One region of the Shinella sp. GW835-FHT14H05 genome, then DNA from elsewhere that is predicted to be linked to it. Evidence: predicted binding sites of a transcription regulator. Region 1 holds the regulator's gene; each other region holds the start of a gene.
What was found. The regulator PhoB, encoded in region 1, activates phosphate uptake and scavenging genes when phosphate is short. The targets are predictions, from matches to a motif close to TGTCATNNANCTGTCAT.

Region 1 (4,852 bases):
GCGAAGACGATCGTGCGGGCCTTCGCGCGGTCAACGGAATGATCTCGGACAGCGTCCGCACCCAGCTGCGCGATCTCGTGACCGCCAATCCGTCGATCATCGGCACCACACAGACCGTGACCTTCCTTGCGCACGGCGACCTCGATTCCGCCTTCAAGGGCCAGATCGATCTGGCCGTCCCCGAGAACAACCGCAAGATCTCCGACAAGCAGATCGGCTGGATGAACCAGCTTGCCGAAAGCGGCGCGCTTTCCAAGCACTTCAACACCGGCATCTTCCTGAACGGCGCATCGAGCCGTCCGGAAGCCGCCGGCGTGGCCGTCGCTGCCGTCGGCTCGCTCTACATGATGCTGATCGTGCTTGTGCTTGCGCTGCCCATCGGCGTCGCGGCCTCGATCTATCTCGAAGAGTTCGCACCGAAGAACCGCTTCACCGACCTCATCGAGGTCAACATCAACAACCTCGCCGCGGTGCCGTCGATCGTCTACGGTCTGCTCGGTCTCGCCGTCTTCGTCAACTTTGCGGGCTTCCCGCGCTCGGCCTCCCTCGTCGGTGGCCTGGTGCTGACCCTCATGACACTGCCGACGATCATCATCGCGACCCGTTCGGCGCTGAAGGCCGTGCCGCCGTCCATCCGCTCGGCAGCGCTCGGCCTCGGCGCCTCGAAGATGCAGACCGTGTTCCACCACGTCCTGCCGCTCGCCATGCCGGGCATCCTGACGGGCACCATCATCGGTCTCGCCCACGCGCTCGGCGAAACCGCGCCGCTGCTGCTCATCGGCATGGTTGCCTTCGTCGCCGATATTCCGTCGACGCCGCTCGAACCCGCAACGGCGCTGCCGGTGCAGATCTACATGTGGGCGAATGAGGCGGAGCGCGCCTTCGTGGAGCGCACATCGGGTGCTATCATCCTCCTCCTCGTCTTCCTCATCCTCATGAATGTTGGCGCCATCCTGTTGCGCCGCCGCTTCGAGCGGCGTTGGTAGAAGGACCAAACAGATGAACATGATGTCAGAAGCAGCAGTCGAGAAAGCGCTGGACAAGAAAATGAACGACATTTCCTACAAGATGATCGGCAAGGACGTTTCGGTCTACTACGGCGACAAGCGTGCCCTCTATGACGTGAACCTCAACGTCCGCCAGAACACCGTGACGGCCCTCATCGGCCCGTCGGGCTGCGGCAAGTCGACGTTCCTGCGCACGCTGAACCGCATGAACGACACGATCGAAGGCTGCCGCGTCACCGGCCGCATCACGCTCGACACGGACGATATCTACGATCCGAACATCGACGTCGTCGAACTGCGCGCCCGCGTCGGCATGGTGTTCCAGAAGCCGAACCCGTTCCCGAAGTCGATCTACGAGAACGTTGCCTACGGCCCGCGCATCCACGGCCTCGCCAAGGCGAAGGCCGACATGGACGCCATCGTCGAGTCGAGCCTGCAGAAGGCCGGCCTGTGGAACGAGGTGAAGGACCGTCTGCTGGAAGGCGGCACCGGCCTCTCCGGCGGTCAGCAGCAGCGCCTGTGCATCGCACGCGCCGTCGCCGTCAGCCCGGAAGTCATCCTGATGGACGAACCCTGCTCGGCGCTCGACCCGATCGCGACCGCAAAGGTCGAGGAACTGATCCACGAGCTGCGCGCCAACTTCACGATCGTCATCGTGACGCACTCGATGCAGCAGGCGGCCCGCGTTTCGCAGCGCACCGCCATGTTCCACCTCGGCAACCTCGTCGAGGAGAACGACACCGACAAGATGTTCACCAACCCGGATGACCAGCGCACGCAGGACTACATCATGGGCCGCTTCGGCTGACGCCATCGTCGCCGAACCCCCTGAAAATCCGAGCGCATTAAGGACACAACCATGTCATCGACCCATATTGTCTCGATTTATGACGAAGAACTGAAGTACCTCTCCCGCCGCATCTCCGAAATGGGTGGCACGGCCGAGCAGATGGTGGCGGATTCCGTCCGTGCGCTCGTCACCACCGATGGTGCGCTGGCGCAGAAGGTGATCTCGGAAGACGTCATCCTCGACACCGCCGAGCGCCAGATCAACGAGAAGGCGATCGTCACGATCGCCAAGCGCCAGCCGGTGGCTGCGGACCTGCGCGAAATCATGGGCGCGATCCGCATCGCGGCCGAACTGGAGCGCGTCGGCGACCTCGGCAAGAACACCGCCAAGCGCGTCATCGCCGTGCAGAGCTCGGGCATGCCCCGCAAGCTCACCCGCGGCCTGGAGCACCTCGCCGAACTGACGCTGATCCAGCTCAAGGAAGTGCTCGACGTCTACGCCACCCGCTCGGTGGAGAAGGCCAAGGCGATCCGCGAGCGCGACGACGAGATCGACGCGATCTACACCTCGCTGTTCCGCGAACTCCTCACCTACATGATGGAAGATCCGCGCAACATCACGCCCTGCACCCACCTCCTGTTCTGCGCCAAGAACATCGAGCGCATCGGCGACCATGCGACAAACATCGCGGAAACCATCTACTACATGGCGACCGGCTCGCAGCCCGAAGGCGAACGCCCGAAGGACGACACCTCGACGTCAGTGGTCACTGCCGACGTCACTGAAGCCTCCGAGTAAGGAGTTTTGCCTCCATGGTGCCCAGAATCGCCGTCGTGGAAGACGAGGAGGCGCTAAGCGTCCTCCTGCGCTACAACCTCGAAGCCGAAGGTTTCGAGGTCGATACGATCCTCTCCGGTGACGAGGCCGAAGTGCGCTTGCAGGAGCGCATGCCGGACCTCCTCATCCTCGACTGGATGCTGCCGGGCGTTTCGGGCATCGAACTGTGCCGGCGGCTGCGCCAGCGGCCGGAGACCGAACGCCTGCCGATCATCATGCTGACGGCACGCGGTGAGGAAAGCGAGCGCGTGCGCGGGCTCGCCACCGGCGCCGACGACTATGTCGTCAAGCCGTTCTCGACGCCTGAGCTCGTCGCCCGCGTGCGCGCCATGCTGCGCCGGGCCCGGCCGGAAGTCGTCTCGACGGTGCTGCGCTGCGGCGATATCGAGCTCGACCGCGAGACGCATCGGGTGCATCGCCGCACCCGCGAAGTCCGCCTCGGCCCGACGGAATTCCGACTGCTGGAATTCCTGATGACCTCGCCTGGCCGCGTCTTCTCGCGCTCGCAGCTTCTCGATGGCGTCTGGGGCCACGACATCTATGTCGACGAACGCACGGTCGACGTGCATGTCGGCCGCCTGCGCAAGGCGCTCAACTTCGCAAACATGCAGGACGTCATCCGCACGGTCCGCGGCGCAGGCTATTCGCTGGAAGCCTAAGCGACCCCTTTCCTCCCAAGGACGAAAATGGGCCCTTCGGGGCCTGTTTGCGTTTCGGAGTGTGGTCCGGCCCTGCACCACAAACGAAAACGGACCCTTTCGGGTCCGCATCGCATGTGCTGTCGTGGAAAAGATCACCGCATCCGGCGGCGCTCGGCCGAGGGCTGGTAGGCGAGGCGCTGGTGGTAGGTGCAGTAGGGCGAGTTGTCCGGGGACTCGTTGCCGCAGAAGTGGAAGTCGTCGTTCAGCGGGTCGCCGATCGGCCATTTGCAGGTGCGCTCGGTGAGCTGCGTCAGCTCGAGCCGGCGCGACATGGGCACGACCACGCTGTTGCCGTTGGACGGAACCGGAAGCTGCTCGCGCTGCGTCTCGAAATCCGTCTCGACCTCTTCCTTGGTAATGGTGTTGCCGGCCGGGCGCACGACGGAGCGGGCGGTCACGGCGCGGGCCTGGAAGGTTGTCGCGGGGCGCGGGGCTGCCGGCACCGGGCGCTTGGGACGCGACGCGCTCTGCGTGCCGCCGGCCTTGGCGCGGCCCGGAAGGTTCAGCCGGTGCACCTTGCCGATGACCGCGTTGCGGCTGACGCCGCCGAGCTGTGCCGCGATCTGGCTCGCGCTCAGGCCCTCGCTCCAGAGCTTCTTGAGTTTCTCGACCCGCTCGTCTGTCCAGTTCATCTCTCGTCTCCGCTCGACGCTCGCAATGCGGGAATCCCTCATCGCGTTCCGGACGGGTCCGGAATTTGAACGCCCTAACTCTTTTGGTGACTAGTTCCGCCGCATGCAGTCTAGTAATTGGTCTTTAACCTAGAGTTTGGGGGACTCTGTGACAAGAGTCGCAGGAATCCGGGCGAATCGATTTCCGAGTTTTCCCCAACTTGCTGGCTGGGTGTGACTCGATAGCGACACCTTCCGCGCGTGGCGTGAATCCTTACCTTGCGGGAGGTTCAGCACTATTTCGGGGTGCGATTTGTTGACATCCCGGCCTGAAATGCCGATAGTGCCGCATGCCGCCGAAAGGCGGCTTTTGATTTTTCTGGAGCCTGGAAAAGTCAAGCCGCGTTCACGTTTTTCCGCATCTCTTTTTCGGAGGATCCGCGCCATGGCCGATGCCGCGCCGCTCTATGAAACCTATATGCGTGCACCGCTCCGGTTCACGCGCGGGGAGGGCGTCTGGCTGATCGCCGAGGATGGCGAGCGATATCTCGACTTCGCCGCCGGCGTCGCCGTCAATTCGCTGGGCCACGCGCATCCGCATCTCGTCGCCGCTCTGAAGGACCAGGCCGACAAGGTCTGGCACCTGTCGAACCTCTATGAGGTTCCGGGCCAGGAAAGCCTCGGTCGGCGCCTGACGGAAGCGACCTTCGCCGACAAGGTGTTCTTCACCAATTCCGGCGCGGAAGCGCTGGAATGCGCGATCAAGACGGCGCGCCGCTATCATTTCGCCAAGGGCCATCCCGGCAAGTTCCACATCATCACCTTCGAAGGCGCCTTCCACGGCCGCACGCTCGCGACGATCGCCGCCGGCGGCCAGGAAAAGTACCTCGAAGGCTTCGGCCCCAA
Region 2 (4,852 bases), on a different contig from region 1:
CTCCAGCACCGCCTTGAACACCGAAAGCGCCGAGCGCAGCCGGCGCAGCGCGATACGCGCCTGGTGCACGGCCTCCTCGCCGCGGATATCGAGCAACATCTCGTTCAAGCGGAACTGGCGGAGACACGCATATGCAATCACCCGGAAGATGCCGGGAACGGTCATGTCAACGGTGAGCGCAATGGGCTGGGATTTGACGGAACGCGCCGCGGGAGCAAGCAGCCGGTAACCGCGCTCCGCCTTGCTCAGCACGCCAAGCCGGACAGGGGCGACGGCATCAAGCTTGCGGGCGAAGGAGAACAGCGCTTCGGGCGTGCCTTCCACCAGTTCCAGCTCGATTTCGCTGATCGGCGTGCGGCGGTCGCCGGCAATGATATCGCCGCGGTCCAGCGCCACCTCGATGCGGGCATCCTCCCACTCCACCGACCAGCGGCGCCGCTCGACGGCGACCTCGAAGGCCGGCTCCAGCGCATCGATGCGCCGGCCGAGAAAGGCGCGGATCGGTGTCGTGTCGTCGAGCACGGGTTCGTCGCCCTCGACCTTCTGCTCCCATTTCGGGCGGGCGAAGAGGCTGGCCGCACTGGCGCCGACCGCCTTGACGATCTGCACGCGCCCTTTGGTATCGTTGCGAATGCGCAGGGAAAAGCCAGCGGCGCGCAGGTCCTCGCCCGGCGTATCGAAATAGACGGCGCGCCGCTCGATCACCAACGGTTCGCCGGGCAGAAGCCCGGATGCCAGAAAATCATCCGCCGCCTCCGACGCAAGATCGAGCTTCAGTTCGATTTCCTGTCCCAAATGCCGTTCTCCAGACTCAACTGCCGACGCAAGAGCTACCGCACCCGTGGACAAGATCAACCCGGAAGCCATGCAAGACAAGAGGCGCCGCGGCGTGAGCCACGGCGCCTCCGCATAAAATCACTCGGCGGGAACCGGGCTGAAGCCGCCCGAGCCCATCGACTGATCGCGGGTTTCCTTGCGAACGGACGCACGGGCCAGCACGCTCTGTCGGTTGACCGACTTGCGTTCGGCATCGATACGCTGGATCAGGATTTCCGCACGCTCGATGGAGCCTAGCAGAGCCAGGATCGTGCCGCGTTCGGCGGCACCCGCATTCGGACCGAGCGAGAGGGTGCGCGCGCGCAACTCCTCGACGGCCGGATGGTTGACATGGCCAGCCGGCATCTGCGGATCGGCCAGGCCGTAATCCGGCATGATGCTGCGCAATGTCGCGTCGAGCTTGTTGAGCGCGGTGTCGACGATCGGCTGGGCTTCCGCGCCGAACTTTTCACGTCTGACGCGACGGGCGACCTGATGCATCGATTCCGTCAGCGCGGCGGTGAAGTCGGCCTCCTCGATCAGGCTCGCGATAAGGTCGAGCTGGTCGTAGGGCAGGTCTTCCTTCATCAGGTTCGACGTGTAGAGGCGGATGTCGCGGCTGAGGATATCGGTCGCGAGATAGTGCTCGCCGGGATCGGACGGCGCCTTCTTGTCGCCGCGGGCGATGTTGAGGAACATGGCACCCGCCTGGAGGTGCCGCGCGGTTTCCTTCTGGATCGCCGGCACGGCCTGGGCGAAGTCGTTGGCGAGCTTGCGGTCAAGGAAGCGCGGGGTCGAATAATCCTCGATGTCCTCCTCGTCGGTGCGGCCGACGCGCGACAGGACGCGCTCGAACACGCCGATGAAGGGGAAGAGGAGAAGCGTGTTGAAGACGTTGAAGAAGGTCGAGTAGAGGCCGACGGCCACCGGCACGAGCGGGAAGGTTTCCTTACCGTCTACCAGCACCGGCACGGCCGGGTCGCCGCCGAACCACTGCATGGCCCATTCCAGGATGCCGATGGAGACGAAGAACAAGGGAACGGTGATGCAGACGCCGATGATGTTGAAGGAGATGTGGGCGTAGGCAGCGCGCTTGGCGTTCTTGGAAAGGTTGAGCGAAGCCATCCACGAGGTGATCGTGGTGCCGAGGTCGGCGCCGAGCGAGAAGGCGACGGCGGTCGTCCAGTCGAGGATACCAGCAGCACCGAGGCCCATCACGATGCCGATCGTCGCAGACGACGAGTGGATCATCGCGGTCACGCCGGCGGCGATCAGCACGCACTTGATGAGGTTGAAATAGGAGTCGGCCTTCAGCGTCTGCAGGAGTTCCATGACCTCGGGCAGGTTGCGCAGCGGACGCAGGCCGCCGGTCATCAGGTTGAGGCCGTAGAAGATCAGCGCGAAGCCCATGCAGGCGAGCGCGATGTTGCGCACCTTCTCGTTCTTCGCGAAGCAATAGATCAGCGCGAAGATGCCGCCGAGGATCAGGCCGAGCGGGCCTAGCGGCAGCGCGATGAGGCCGTTGCCGAGCGTCGTGCCGATATTGGCGCCCATGATGACGCTGATGGCGGGCCTGAGCCCCACCACCCCGGCATTGACGAGGCCGACCACCATGACGGTCATTGCGGTCGACGACTGGATGACGCCGGTGATGAAGGTGCCGGCGAGTACGCCCTTGACCGGCGTGCCGGCCGCTTTGGCGAGGAACTCGCGCATTTTATTGACGGAGAGGGCCTGAATGCCGTTGGCCATGAATTCCAGGCCGAGCATGAAGATGCCCAACCCGCCGATGACCGGCACCAGAACGTCCTTGAAGATATCTATTTCCATGGGAATACTCGTTTCTATTGGAGCAAATACGGCGTGCCGGGGCCTAGTTGTTCACGGCGCCCAGGTTCGCGGTCCAGTACGCTTCGATCTGGCCGGCCAGCGCTGACGGCACGGGGATGTAGCCGAGCGCGCTCGCCTCGTCCGCACCGCGGCTGAAGGCGACGCGGAAGAGATCGAGCACCCGGTTGATGCGCCCCTCGCCGCGATCCTTCGGCACGACCGCATAGGTCACCACCGCCATCGGATAGGCTTTTTCACCCGCGAGATTGGTCGTGTCGGCCGAAAAGCCTTTCGCGCCATCCCAGGCGACCATCGCGAGACCTGCCTCGAAGGCTTCCGGTGCCGGGCGGATGAAAGCGCCGGACTGGTTCTGGAGGGCTGCAAAGGGAAGACCGAGCCGGACGACCTGGCCATATTCGAGATAGGAGATGCTGTTCTTCGTCGCCGTGGTCAGGCTTGCCAGACCGCCGGTGCCCTTTTCGCCACGGCCCATCGGCCATTTGACGAGCGTGTCGGCGCCGACCTTTTCCTTCCATTCCGGGCTGACCTTGGACAGGAAGCTCGTGAAGGTGAAGGTCGAGCCGGAACCGTCCTCGCGGCGCAGCACCTCGATCGTCGCATCGGGAAGCGCAAGATCGGGATTGATCGCCTTGATGGCCGGATCGGACCATTTGGTGACCTTGCCGAGATAGATATCGGCGATGACCGGACCGGTGAGACGCAGTTCCCCTGCCCCGACATTGTCCAGGTTTGCGACGACGACGATGCCGCCCATGACGACCGGGAACTGCGCGAGCCCCCGCTTCGCCAGTTCCTCCGCCGTCAACGGTGCATCGGTCGCGGCAAAATCAGTTTCCGGCTGGTCGAGGCGCATAACGCCCGCAAGCGAGCCAACCGGCTCGTAGTCAACGCGCCAGTCCGGCGAGGTGAACTCGCCGCCGTCCGTGCGGAGTGCCTCATAGTCGCGCGACCAGAGATGGATGATCGGTGCTGCAAAGGTGGAGCCGGCACCGCGGATCGGTTCGGCTTGGGCGTTTGCGGAGAAAAGTGTGAAAGCGCCGAGCACCAAAGCTATTCCAGCAAAAGTGCGAAGCGGTTTTGCGTTCGGAATTGCGTCTAAACAAAACTCCAATCCGACCCTGCACCAGGCATTACAGGCGGGAGGCCTGAGAAAATTCATCATGAATCGCCCCTCATGAATACGCACTACCAAGACAAAGCGTTGCTGCCCCGGCGAGTCGTTGCAGACTGCCGGGCGCGGAAACGCGCTAAAGATCAAGACGTCAAATTATCGTCGGCGTATTCGACATTTCTTTACTAGTAACCTTGCTTGACGCGCGGATGACAATATTGGCGGCATTGGGAAATCTCCGTCACAATTGCCGAAAAACCCGCTGTCATCTCAGTGAAATGTCGGTGTGATCCAAAACCACGCAGCAAGAGCGGACCTGCTCCCACGCGACGATGGAGAACCCGATGAACGACGCGACACAGCCGAAAGCCCTCGATACCCGAACCGCCATCGTCACCGGCTCCACGAGCGGCATCGGCCTTGCCATCGCCCGCCGCTTTGCCGCAGCCGGCGCCAACATCGTCATCAACGGGCTCGGCGATGCGGGCGCCATCGAGGCGGAACGCGCGGCGATCGAAGCGGACTTTGGTGTGCGCTGCGTCTATTCCCCGGCCAACATGCTCTCCGGCGCCGAAATCGCCGAAATGGTCGCGCTGGCGCTCGAAACCTTCGGCAGCTGCGATATCCTCGTCAACAATGCGGGCATCCAGCACGTCGCCCCCATCGAGGACTTTCCGGACGAGAAGTGGCAGGCGATCATCCAGATCAACCTGATCGCCGCCTTCCACTCGATCAAGGCAGCGCTTCCGGCAATGAAAGAGCGCGGCTACGGCCGCATCATCAACATTGCCTCCGCCCATGCGCTCGTCGCCTCGCCCTACAAATCCGCCTATGTCGCGGCCAAACACGGCATTGCCGGCCTCACCAAGACGGTGGCACTCGAAGCCGCCACCAACGGCGTCACCGTCAATGCCATCTGCCCCGGCTACGTCTGGACGCCGCTCGTCGAAAAGCAGATTCCCGACACGATGGCGGCGCGCGGCCTCACCAAGGAACAAGTCATCCACGACGTTCTCCTTGAGGCACAGCCGACGAAGGAGTTCGTGACGGTCGAGCAGGTCGCGGGTCTTGCGC
Region 3 (4,852 bases), on a different contig from region 1:
GAGCGTGAAGCCGAGCGCATAGATGACGGCAAAGGTGCCGATCACCGAGATCGGCAGCGTCAGCCCGGTGATGACCGTCGAGCGCCAGGAATTCAGGAACAGGAACACAATGACGACGGTGAGCACGCCGCCCTCGATCAGCGTGCGCTGCACCTCCTGCACCTGCGCGGCGATCGGGCGGGAATTGTCGCGCGTCACCTTCAGCTCGACCCCTTCCGGGGCGAGCTCGACATTGAGCGCGGCGATCTCCTTGCGCAGTTCCGACGCCACTTCCACGGTGTTGGCGCCCTGGACCTTGACGATATCGAGCCCGAGCGACGGCGCGCCCTGATAGGTCGCCCGGCTCGTCACTTCGGCGCCGACATCGAGCACGGTCGCCACATCGGAGAGATAGACCGGATATCCGCCGCTCTGCGCCACGATGATGCCGTTGAAGCCGGCAACGTCGGGAATGCGGCCCTCGACGGTGACGATGCGCTGATTGATGCCGGAAATCAGCGTGCCGGCGGCGCGGTCCTGGTTCTCCTTGCGGATGGCGTCCATCACCGATGTGACGGCGATGCCATAGGCTTCCAGCCGATCCGGATCGACCATCACCAGCACCTGCCGCTCGCTGCCGCCGACCAGCGAGATCTGGCCGACGCCGGCAATCACGCTCAGCCGGTTGGTGATGACGCGGTTGGCGAGCGTGGTGATTTCCGAAAGCGAGCGTTTCGACGAGGAGGCCGCGATCGACAGGATCGGCGCGTCATCCGGATTGAAGCGGGTGACCTGCGGCGTGTCCACGGCATCCGGAAAACCTGCCTCCAGCCGCGCCACGCGGTCACGGACCTCCTGGGCGGCAACCTGCGAATCCACATCGAGCTCGAACTGCACGACGACGACCGAGCGGCCCTCATAGGATTCGGAGATGATCGTGTCGATGCCGCCGATGGTGTTCAGCGCGGATTCGATCGGCCGCGACACCTCGCTTTCGACCGTCGAGGGCGAGGCGCCCGTATAGGTCGCCGTGACGACGACGATCGGCAGGTCAGTTTCGGGGAACTGGTCGACGCCGAGGCGCGAATAGGAAAACAGCCCGATCACCAGGATCGTCACCATCATCATCGTCGCGAAGACGGGATATTTGACGCTGATACGCGTGAGGAACATGGCTTACAGCCCCTCGACGACGACGGGCATGTCGGCCTCGAGCGCCGGCAGCGGCGCGGAGACGACGATTTCGCCGGCTTCAAGCCCCGACACTTCCACGAGGCTGCGATCCGTCCAGGCCGTGCCGAGCTGCACCGGCTGGCGGCGTAGCACGCCGTCCTGCACCTTCAGCACGAAGCTGCCCGCCTGGTCGGTGCGGATCGCCGAATTTGGCAGCGCGATGATATTCTTGCGCTCGTCGACCTTCAGGATGCCGGTCGTGAACATGCCGCCCTTGAGGATACCGTCGTCATTATCGATCGCCAGAAACACCCGGACCGCGCGCGAGCCCGCGACAGCCGTCGGCGAGATTCGTGTGACCTTGCCGGAGAAGGTCCGGTCGGGAAAACCCTCGACGTTCAGTTCGACGGGCTGGCCGATGCTCACCATCGGGATGCGGCTGGTCGGTACGCCGGCATCGACCTCCATCTTGCTGAGGTCGACGATGGTCATGAGCTCGGTGTTGAGCCCGACCGTCTGGTCCTGCTCGACCGGGCGCGAGGCGATCACGCCGTCGAAGGCAGCGCGGACCTCGGCATTGGCGAGGTCGCGCTCGGCATCCGCGATCTCGGCCTGCTTCGACCGGATCTGCGCCTGGAGGTTGGCGACATTCGCCTGGGCTTCGAGCTGAGCGGCCTCCGAGGAGGCGCCGCGCTCGCCGAGAGCGGCCGTGCGTCGCTGGACGGATTCGGCAAGCTCAAGCTGCGCGCGCATCGCCTCCGCCGAGGCCTGGCGAACGGTCAACGTGGATTCTAGCGCCATCTTGTCGAAGCGGATGAGCAGGTCGCCCGCCTTCACCACGTCGCCGACCTTGACCGGCAGCTCGACGATCGTCGAGGCGACCCGCGCGGCAAGCGTCGAGCGGCGGATCGGGGTGAGCGAGCCGGCAATGCGGACTTCGCTTGCGATATCATGCGGTTCGACCTTGGTGATGTCGACCTGCGCGAGCTCCATCGTCGGCTTCGCAGCCTCCTGCGCCTGTGCCGCTCCCGCAGCGATCCATCCCGCCAGGCAGGCGATGCGGATTGCGCTTGACCAGGACAGTCTGCGGACGGGCATGGAGTTTTCTGAGTTGTGGATGGTGCGCTCGCTCATGAAATCCGTCTTGCTTTAGAGTTTTTGCCCGCAACAGGCCTAGGCATGGGGCAGATCGCGTCCCGTATTAAGGGCCGCACATTGCCGTAACATTGTAAAATCAATCAGTCCGGCCTTGTAGAAACGTCGATCGTGTCGGGACTGGGGCATCGCCTCGCCGCCTGCACATTTTTTCGGCGGCCGACAACTGCCGCTCGCGGAAGTTGATCCTTCGCGACCGTCGGGCATCAGCGCCCGCGCGGCCCTGTGGACATCCTCGCCGGATGTCATGCGCGTGTCATGGCGATCTGTTGAAACGCTGCCCCATGCCATCAGGCGATTGTGACGACTCAAACAAGGGGCTCAGCGCATCGATTGCGCGGTCTCGATCATCGTCCTTCCCCGCAGGAGGCATGAGCACTTCGCCGCCTTCCGGTCCTGCCGCGGCGACGGGTGATGACGGACACTCCAGCGTAGGAAACGTGCCCAGATGATCGAGACAATCGCCCCCACCGCCACCTCACCGGCCCCGGCCCTCAAGGGTGGCGTCGGCAAGCGCCTCAACCGCGCCGTTCGCCGCAATCCGCTGCTCTCGCCCTCGGGCATGTCCGAATATGTCTTCTCGCGACTGTTCCGCAATCTCGTCTATGCGCAGATCTGGGAAGACCCGGACGTCGACATGGCCGCGCTCAGGATCGAACCGGGCAACAGCATCGTCACCATCGCGTCCGGCGGCTGCAACGCCTTGTCCTATCTCGTCGCCGACCCGGCCCGCATCGAAGCGGTGGATCTCAATCCGGCCCACGTCGCCTTCAACCGCCTGAAGTTCGCAGCCGCAGCGCACCTGCCGGACTACGAGACCTTCTACCGCTTCTACGGCCGGGGCGACGACAAGCGCAACCTCGACGCCTACCGGCTCTACCTGCGCCCGCATCTCGACGAAGAGACCCGCGATTATTGGGAAAGCCGCACCGTCACCGGACGCCGCCGCATCTCGATCTTCCACCGCCGGCTTTATCGCCACGGCCTGCTCGGCGGCTTCATCGGCCTCGGCCACAAGATGGCGCGGCTCTACGGCGCAGATCCGCGCGACCTGCTCCAGGCCCGCACGATCGAGGACCAGAAGCGCTTCTTCGACGAGACGCTGGCGCCGCTTTTCGAAAAACGGCTGATCCGCTGGGCGACGACGCGAAAGACGTCGCTGTTCGGCCTCGGCATCCCGCCGCAGCAATATGAAGCGCTTTCGGGCGCCGGCAGCGACATGGCGACGATCCTGCGCCAACGCGTCGAAAAGCTCGCCTGCGGCTTCCCGCTGTCGGAAAACTACTTTGCCTGGCAGGCCTTCGGGCGCGGTTACGGCAGCGGAGAGCTTGCGCCGCTCCCGCCCTACCTCTCCCGGCAGAATTTCGAGGCGGTGCGCAGCCGTGCCTCGCGCATTTCCATCACCAACACCTCGCTCACCGAATTCCTCGCGGCAAAGGCCCCGCAGTCCGTCGACCGCTTCATCCTGCTCGATGCGCAGGACTGGATGACCGACGCCCAGCTCAACGGCTTGTGGACTGAGATTACCCGCACGGCGACCCCCGGCGCGCGCGTCGTCTTCCGCACCGCGCCTGCCGAAAGCCTGCTGCCCGGCCGCCTCGACGAGACCCTTCTCGGCCGCTGGACCTATCACGAGGCGGAATCGCGCGCGCTGCACGACAAGGATCGCTCGTCGATCTACGGCGGCTTCCACCTCTACGAGTTCAAGGGGTGAGCGGGATGAACGCCGTTTCCGACCACGCCCTGCTGATGGACCGCATCTACCGCTGGCAGCGGCGGTTCGGCATCTACGACGCGACGCGCAAATATTACCTGCTCGGCCGCGACCCGATGCTTGCCGGCCTTCGCCCGCTGCCGAGCAGTTCCGTGCTGGAGATCGGCTGCGGCACCGGGCGCAATCTGGTGAAGGCGGCGGCGCTCTATCCGGAAAGCCGGTTCCACGGCATCGACATTTCGCAGGAGATGCTGAGCGCGGCGGAAAAGGCCGTTGCCGACGCTGGCCTGAAGGACCGGGTGCGGCTGGCGCGGGCCGACGCCGCCAGCTTCGACCCGCGAGCGCTCTTCGGCGAACAGAGCTATGACCGCATCTTCATTTCCTATGCCGTGTCGATGATCCCGCAATGGCAGAAGGTCATGGCTGAGGCCACCAATCGGCTTGCCCCCGGCGGCGAACTGCACATCGCCGATTTCGGCGACATGCGCGGCCTGCCCGGCTGGTTCCGCAAAGGCGTGACCAAGTGGCTCGGATGGCACCATGTGACGCCGCGCGACGATCTCTTCGAGATGGCCGCGGAGCTTGCCACTGCCCATGGCGGACGCAGCGAGGAGAAGCGGCTGCATCGCGGTTTTTCGTGGATCGCGATCGTCCGCAAGCGCTGAACGCGCGCCCTTTGTCACAGCGTCGGCAATCCTGCCGATGCAAGCATTGTTTGGCCCGCAATTCGCCTGTAGCTCTCGAAGAAAGGGAAGAATCGTCCCTGGATTCGAGAGGAGAAGCGAATTGGCCCTGTCACAGACCCTTATCCGGCGGCTGAAGGACCCAAAA
Region 4 (4,852 bases), on a different contig from region 1:
TGCTCGATGCGATGCACCGTCGCCACGTCGTGGCCGCGCGAAACGATCTCCTCAGTGCTCATCTCCTTTTCGACGAGGCATTCGAGGATGTCGTCGAGCACGGGATAGGGCGGCAGCGAATCCTGGTCGGTCTGGTTGGGGCGCAGTTCGGCGGACGGCGCCTTGTCGATGATGTTCTTCGGGATCACCTCGCCCGTCGGGCCGAGCGCACCCGGCGGCGTATGTTCGTTGCGCCAGCGCGACAGCGCGTAGACCTGCATCTTGTAAAGGTCCTTGATGGGATTGAAGCCACCGTTCATGTCACCGTAGAGCGTGGCGTAACCGACCGACATTTCCGACTTGTTGCCGGTGGTGACGACCATCGAGCCGAACTTGTTGGAGACGGCCATGAGGATCGTGCCGCGCGTGCGGCTCTGCAGGTTTTCTTCGGTGATGCCCTCTTCCGTGCCTTCGAAGAGTTCCGAAAGCGAAGAGAGGAAGCCGGAAACCGGCGCCTCGATCGGCACGATGTCATAGCGGCAGCCGAGCAGCTTGGCGCAATCGGCCGCGTCCTTCAGCGAATCCTTCGAGGTATAGCGGTAGGGCAGCATGATGCAGCGCACCCGCTCCTCGCCCAACGCATCCACGGCGATGGCCGCGCAGATCGCCGAGTCGATGCCGCCGGACAGGCCGAGCACGACGTTCTTGAAGCCGTTCTTGTTGACGTAATCGCGGAAGCCGAGCAGGCAGGCACGGTAATCCGCCTCCTCGTGCTCGGGAATGCGCGACATCGGCCCGCCGTCGCAGACCCAGCCGTCGCCGCGCTTCTTCCAGGTGGTAAGCGCGATCGTCTCCTCGAACTGGCTCATCTGGAAGGCGAGCGATTTGTCCGTGTTGAAGGCGAAGCTCGCGCCATCGAACACCAGTTCGTCCTGGCCGCCGAGCTGGTTGGCGTAGATCAGCGGCAGCCCGGTCTCGATCACCTGCTTCAGCACCACCTGGTGGCGCACGTCGACCTTGGCGCGATAATAGGGCGAACCGTTCGGCGACAGCAGGATTTCGGCGCCGCTTTCGGCCAGCGTCTCGCAGACGCCGAGCTCGCCCCAGATGTCCTCGCAGATCGGGATGCCGAGGCGCACGCCGCGGAAGTTGACCGGGCCGGGCATGGCGCCCTGGTCGAAGACGCGCTTCTCGTCGAACTCGCCGTAGTTCGGCAGGTCGACCTTGTCGCGCACCGCGATCACCTTGCCGCCATCGAGCACGGCGACGGCGTTGTAACGCCCCGTCTCGTCCTGCCGCGGGAAGCCGATGATGACGCCGGGGCCGCCGTCGGCGGTGTCGTTGGCAAGGTCGTCCACCGCGCGGCGGCAGGCCTTCAGGAAGGCGGGTTTCAGCACGAGGTCTTCCGGCGGATAGCCGGAAATGAAGAGCTCCGTCAGAAGCAGCAGGTCTGCGCCCTGGCGGGCGGCGTCCTCGCGCGCGGCGCGCGCCTTGGCGAGATTGCCGGCAACGTCGCCGACGGTCGGGTTCAATTGCGCAATAGCGATGCGCAGCGTCGCCTTTTCAGTCTCGGAAGTCATGTCTGCGGACCCGTTTCCTCATGGTGTCCGATCCTGCGGCCGCGCCTCGCTTCCGCACTCTCGAACGGTCGACAAGCTCTTTAGAGCATGACGGGCGCTTTGGGAATGAAGGCCGGCGAGGTTTGCCTGCGGTTTGCGCGCGCTTTCGGCGCGAACCCCGGTTTTTCAGCGGATCGCGCCGAACATTGCCGCAGTGCAACAGGGGGAACCAAAGCACTGGATGAACGTTGCAGAAACCGTTCATCTCCTGTTCAAGATGACATCCATATGACAATGGTACGAAAGTTTTATGAAGTTTGGAGATGGCCTTGGCCCTGTTCACTCCCACCGCCGTGGCTATCGAAGCCGCCGAAGGCCTTGCCGTTGAAGCAGGCTTTTTCGCGCGTCATATCAAGGCGCTGGCGGTCCTGCGTTCGCTCGCCGTCTCCCTGCTTCTCGCCCTCCTGACCGTCGTTGCCGTCGAGCTTATCACACGCGGCTCCGTCGACCAGACCTGGCTCTACTTCACCAACCCCGAACAGCCCGCCTGGACCACCACGGGCGTGTTCTTCCTGCTCTACCTAGCCATCGATGCGCTTATCGGCCGGCAGCACAAGGCCGTGCTGCTCGTCTCGCCGCTCGTCGTGCTGATGGGTGTCATTTCTCAGCAGAAACAGGTCTTTCTGACCGATCCGCTCTATCCGACCGACCTGCTCTTCGGCCGCCAGATCATGGAGCTGATGCCGGTGCTGGTGCAGGACCGGCCGTGGACGGCCGCCGCGCTTGCACTGGCCGTCGTCGCGTCCGTCGTCGCCCTCATCAGTCTCTGGGTCTTCGCCTGGCGCCGCTTCCGGCCGCTGACGAAGAAGGAGCGCCTGACGCGGCTTGCCGTCGCGCTGCCGCTCATCGCCGGCTTCGTCTCCATCATGGACTACAACGAGTTCTCCTGGGTCCGCGATCGGCTCAAGGTCTTCCCGATCATGTGGGACCAGGCGGAGAACTATCGCCACAACGGCTTCGTCATGGCCTTTGCCATCAACCTGCCGATGGCCAACGTGCAGGCACCCTCCGGCTACATGGTCGATGCGATCGACAAGATCCCGTCGAAGCCGCTGCCGGCTGGCACCACGCACCGCTCCAAGCCCGATGTCATTGTGGTGATGAGTGAATCGCTGTGGGATCCGACTCGCATCCAGAGCGTAAAGCTCTCGGCCGATCCGATGCCGGTCATCCGCGAAAGCCAGAGCGGCAGCGTCTTTTCGCCGGAATTCGGCGGGCTCACCGCCAATGTCGAGTTCGAGGCGCTGACCGGCTTCTCCAACGCCTTCCTGCCGACCGGCAGCATCCCCTACCAGCAATATGTGCGCAAGCCGATCCCCTCGCTTGCCACCTTCTTCCGGGCGGAAGGTTATACGGCGCGCGCCATCCATCCGTTCTCCGGCTGGTTCTGGAACCGCTCCAGCGTCTACAAGGCCTTCGGCTTCCAGACCTTCAAGGACGTCGACAAGATGCCGCCGCTTGCAAAACGCGGCAACTTCACCTCGGACGAGGCGCTGACCAAGGAAATCATCCGCCAGGCGGATGCGCAGGAAGACCCGTTCTTCTTCTTCACCGTCACACTCCAAGGGCACGGCCCCTATGACGACGGGCGCTATGCGAAGACCGACATCGCCGTGGACGGCAAGCTCGACGCGCGCGACAACCGCATGCTCGCCAGCTACGCACAGGGCGTGAAGGAAGCGGACCAGAGCCTGAAGATGCTGATGGACTGGGCGAAGACGCGCGACCGCGAGACGATCATCGTCGTCTTCGGCGATCACCTGCCGCCGCTCAACACGGTCTACCAGAACTCCGGCTACATGAAGGGCATCACCGCCTCGCGCAAGGGCTCGCCCGAGCAGATGCAGAAGGAGCACGAAACGCCGCTCGTCATCTGGTCGAACAAGACCGGCACGGAAAAGGAGATCGGCACGATCAGCCCGGCCTTCCTGTCCTACTACATCCTCAAGGAAGCCGGCTTCGAGCATCCCTACTACACCGGCTTCCTCGGCGCGGTGCATGACAAGCTGCGCGTCATCGACCGCTACATGCTGATCGACGCCAAGGGCAACGGCACGGCGGGCTGGGCGCGCAAGAAGACGATCGACCCGCTGGTGCGCGACTTCCGCTTCCTGCAGCACGACATCATGTTCGGCAAGCAATACGGTCTCGAACGCTTCTTCAATTCCCATGCGGAACTGATGGCGGCGGGCTTCTAAACAGGTCTAGGCTAGGGCTCCGATTCCCCTTTCCGGAGCCTGGCCCATGAGACCCTTCGACGACGCCGCCCAGATCCTTTTCGGCAAAGCCGCCAGCGAACTCGACGAGACCGAGCGGGAAGTGCTGCTGCACTCCCGCGAAGGCCGCATCCTGTCGGAAGACAGGAACGTCGCCTATGAGGCCAAACAATCGTTCGGCGAACGCATAGCCGACGACATCGCCCGCATCGGCGGCTCGTGGGGCTTTATCATCGGCTTTTTCATGTTCCTGGTCGTCTGGACGGTTTCCAATACGATCCTGCTCACGCGCGACGCCTTCGACCCCTACCCCTTCATCTTCCTGAACCTCGTTCTGTCCATGCTCGCGGCCATCCAGGCGCCGATCATCATGATGTCGCAGAACCGGCAGGCCGCCCGCGACCGCTTCGAGGCCTCCAAGGACTATGAGGTCAACCTCAAGGCGGAGATCGAGTTGATCGCTCTACACCACAAGATTGATACGCACTTCATCGACGAGATCGCAGGGCTCAAGCGCGAAGTTCTGCGCTTGCACAACATATTAGAAGGGCGAAACTAAATAGCGCACAATCAAAAAGTGCTTCAGAATAAAACAGCGCAATCTAAAGGGGAACTTAAGATTCAGGGTGCACCATGACCTCAGCATCCATTGGTGGATGCGGACAGCCTCGTCACAATCCTAAGGAGGAGATGTCATGTATGCTCTGTCCCGCCTTTGCAAGGATCGCGCTGGCACGTCGGCAATCGAGTTTGCGATCATCGCGCCACTCTTCTTTCTCGTGCTCTTCACGATCATTGCCTACGGCATCTACCTGAGCGTCGCGAGTTCCGTGCAACAGATCGCCGCCGATGCAGCCCGTACGGCGGTCGCGGGTATTAATTCGACGGAACGGGTCACGCTGGTAAACCGCTATCTCGAAGCGTCACGGTTTGATTACTCCTTTATAAATCGCTCGAAGATGCAGGTGGTGATTGGGGACGATCCTGGTAATTCGGATCAATTCACGGTCGTCATCTCCTACGATTCAAGCGATTTGC

Region 2: pstS (phosphate ABC transporter substrate-binding protein PstS) is a predicted target of PhoB. The motif match lies at 3,977-3,993, and genes of this name have one in related genera.
Region 3: AC1Q6Z_RS08010 (BtaA family protein) is a predicted target of PhoB. The motif match lies at 2,551-2,567, and genes of this name have one in related genera.
Region 4: AC1Q6Z_RS06660 (LTA synthase family protein) is a predicted target of PhoB. The motif match lies at 1,816-1,832, and genes of this name have one in related genera.

What each region holds. Positions count from the first base shown of each region.
Region 1 covers NZ_JBXAFY010000004.1:79,329-84,180, reverse strand. The annotation lists gene pstA (phosphate ABC transporter permease PstA) at 1-986, shown strand, start outside; gene pstB (phosphate ABC transporter ATP-binding protein PstB) at 1,000-1,815, shown strand; gene phoU (phosphate signaling complex protein PhoU) at 1,867-2,595, shown strand; gene phoB (phosphate regulon transcriptional regulator PhoB) at 2,610-3,293, shown strand; gene AC1Q6Z_RS14945 (GcrA family cell cycle regulator) at 3,428-3,967, opposite strand; gene AC1Q6Z_RS14940 (aspartate aminotransferase family protein) at 4,392-4,852, shown strand, end outside.
Region 2 covers NZ_JBXAFY010000002.1:14,288-19,139, forward strand. The annotation lists gene AC1Q6Z_RS07515 (CYTH and CHAD domain-containing protein) at 1-795, opposite strand, end outside; gene AC1Q6Z_RS07520 (Na/Pi cotransporter family protein) at 916-2,646, opposite strand; gene pstS (phosphate ABC transporter substrate-binding protein PstS) at 2,690-3,712, opposite strand; gene AC1Q6Z_RS07530 (3-hydroxybutyrate dehydrogenase) at 4,123-4,852, shown strand, end outside.
Region 3 covers NZ_JBXAFY010000002.1:121,182-126,033, forward strand. The annotation lists gene AC1Q6Z_RS08000 (efflux RND transporter permease subunit) at 1-1,152, opposite strand, end outside; gene AC1Q6Z_RS08005 (efflux RND transporter periplasmic adaptor subunit) at 1,156-2,250, opposite strand; gene AC1Q6Z_RS08010 (BtaA family protein) at 2,756-4,021, shown strand; gene AC1Q6Z_RS08015 (class I SAM-dependent methyltransferase) at 4,027-4,686, shown strand; gene AC1Q6Z_RS08020 (NAD-dependent succinate-semialdehyde dehydrogenase) at 4,808-4,852, shown strand, end outside.
Region 4 covers NZ_JBXAFY010000001.1:1,353,295-1,358,146, reverse strand. The annotation lists gene AC1Q6Z_RS06665 (NAD+ synthase) at 1-1,559, opposite strand, end outside; gene AC1Q6Z_RS06660 (LTA synthase family protein) at 1,862-3,796, shown strand; gene AC1Q6Z_RS06655 (DUF1003 domain-containing protein) at 3,843-4,373, shown strand; gene AC1Q6Z_RS06650 (TadE/TadG family type IV pilus assembly protein) at 4,510-4,852, shown strand, end outside.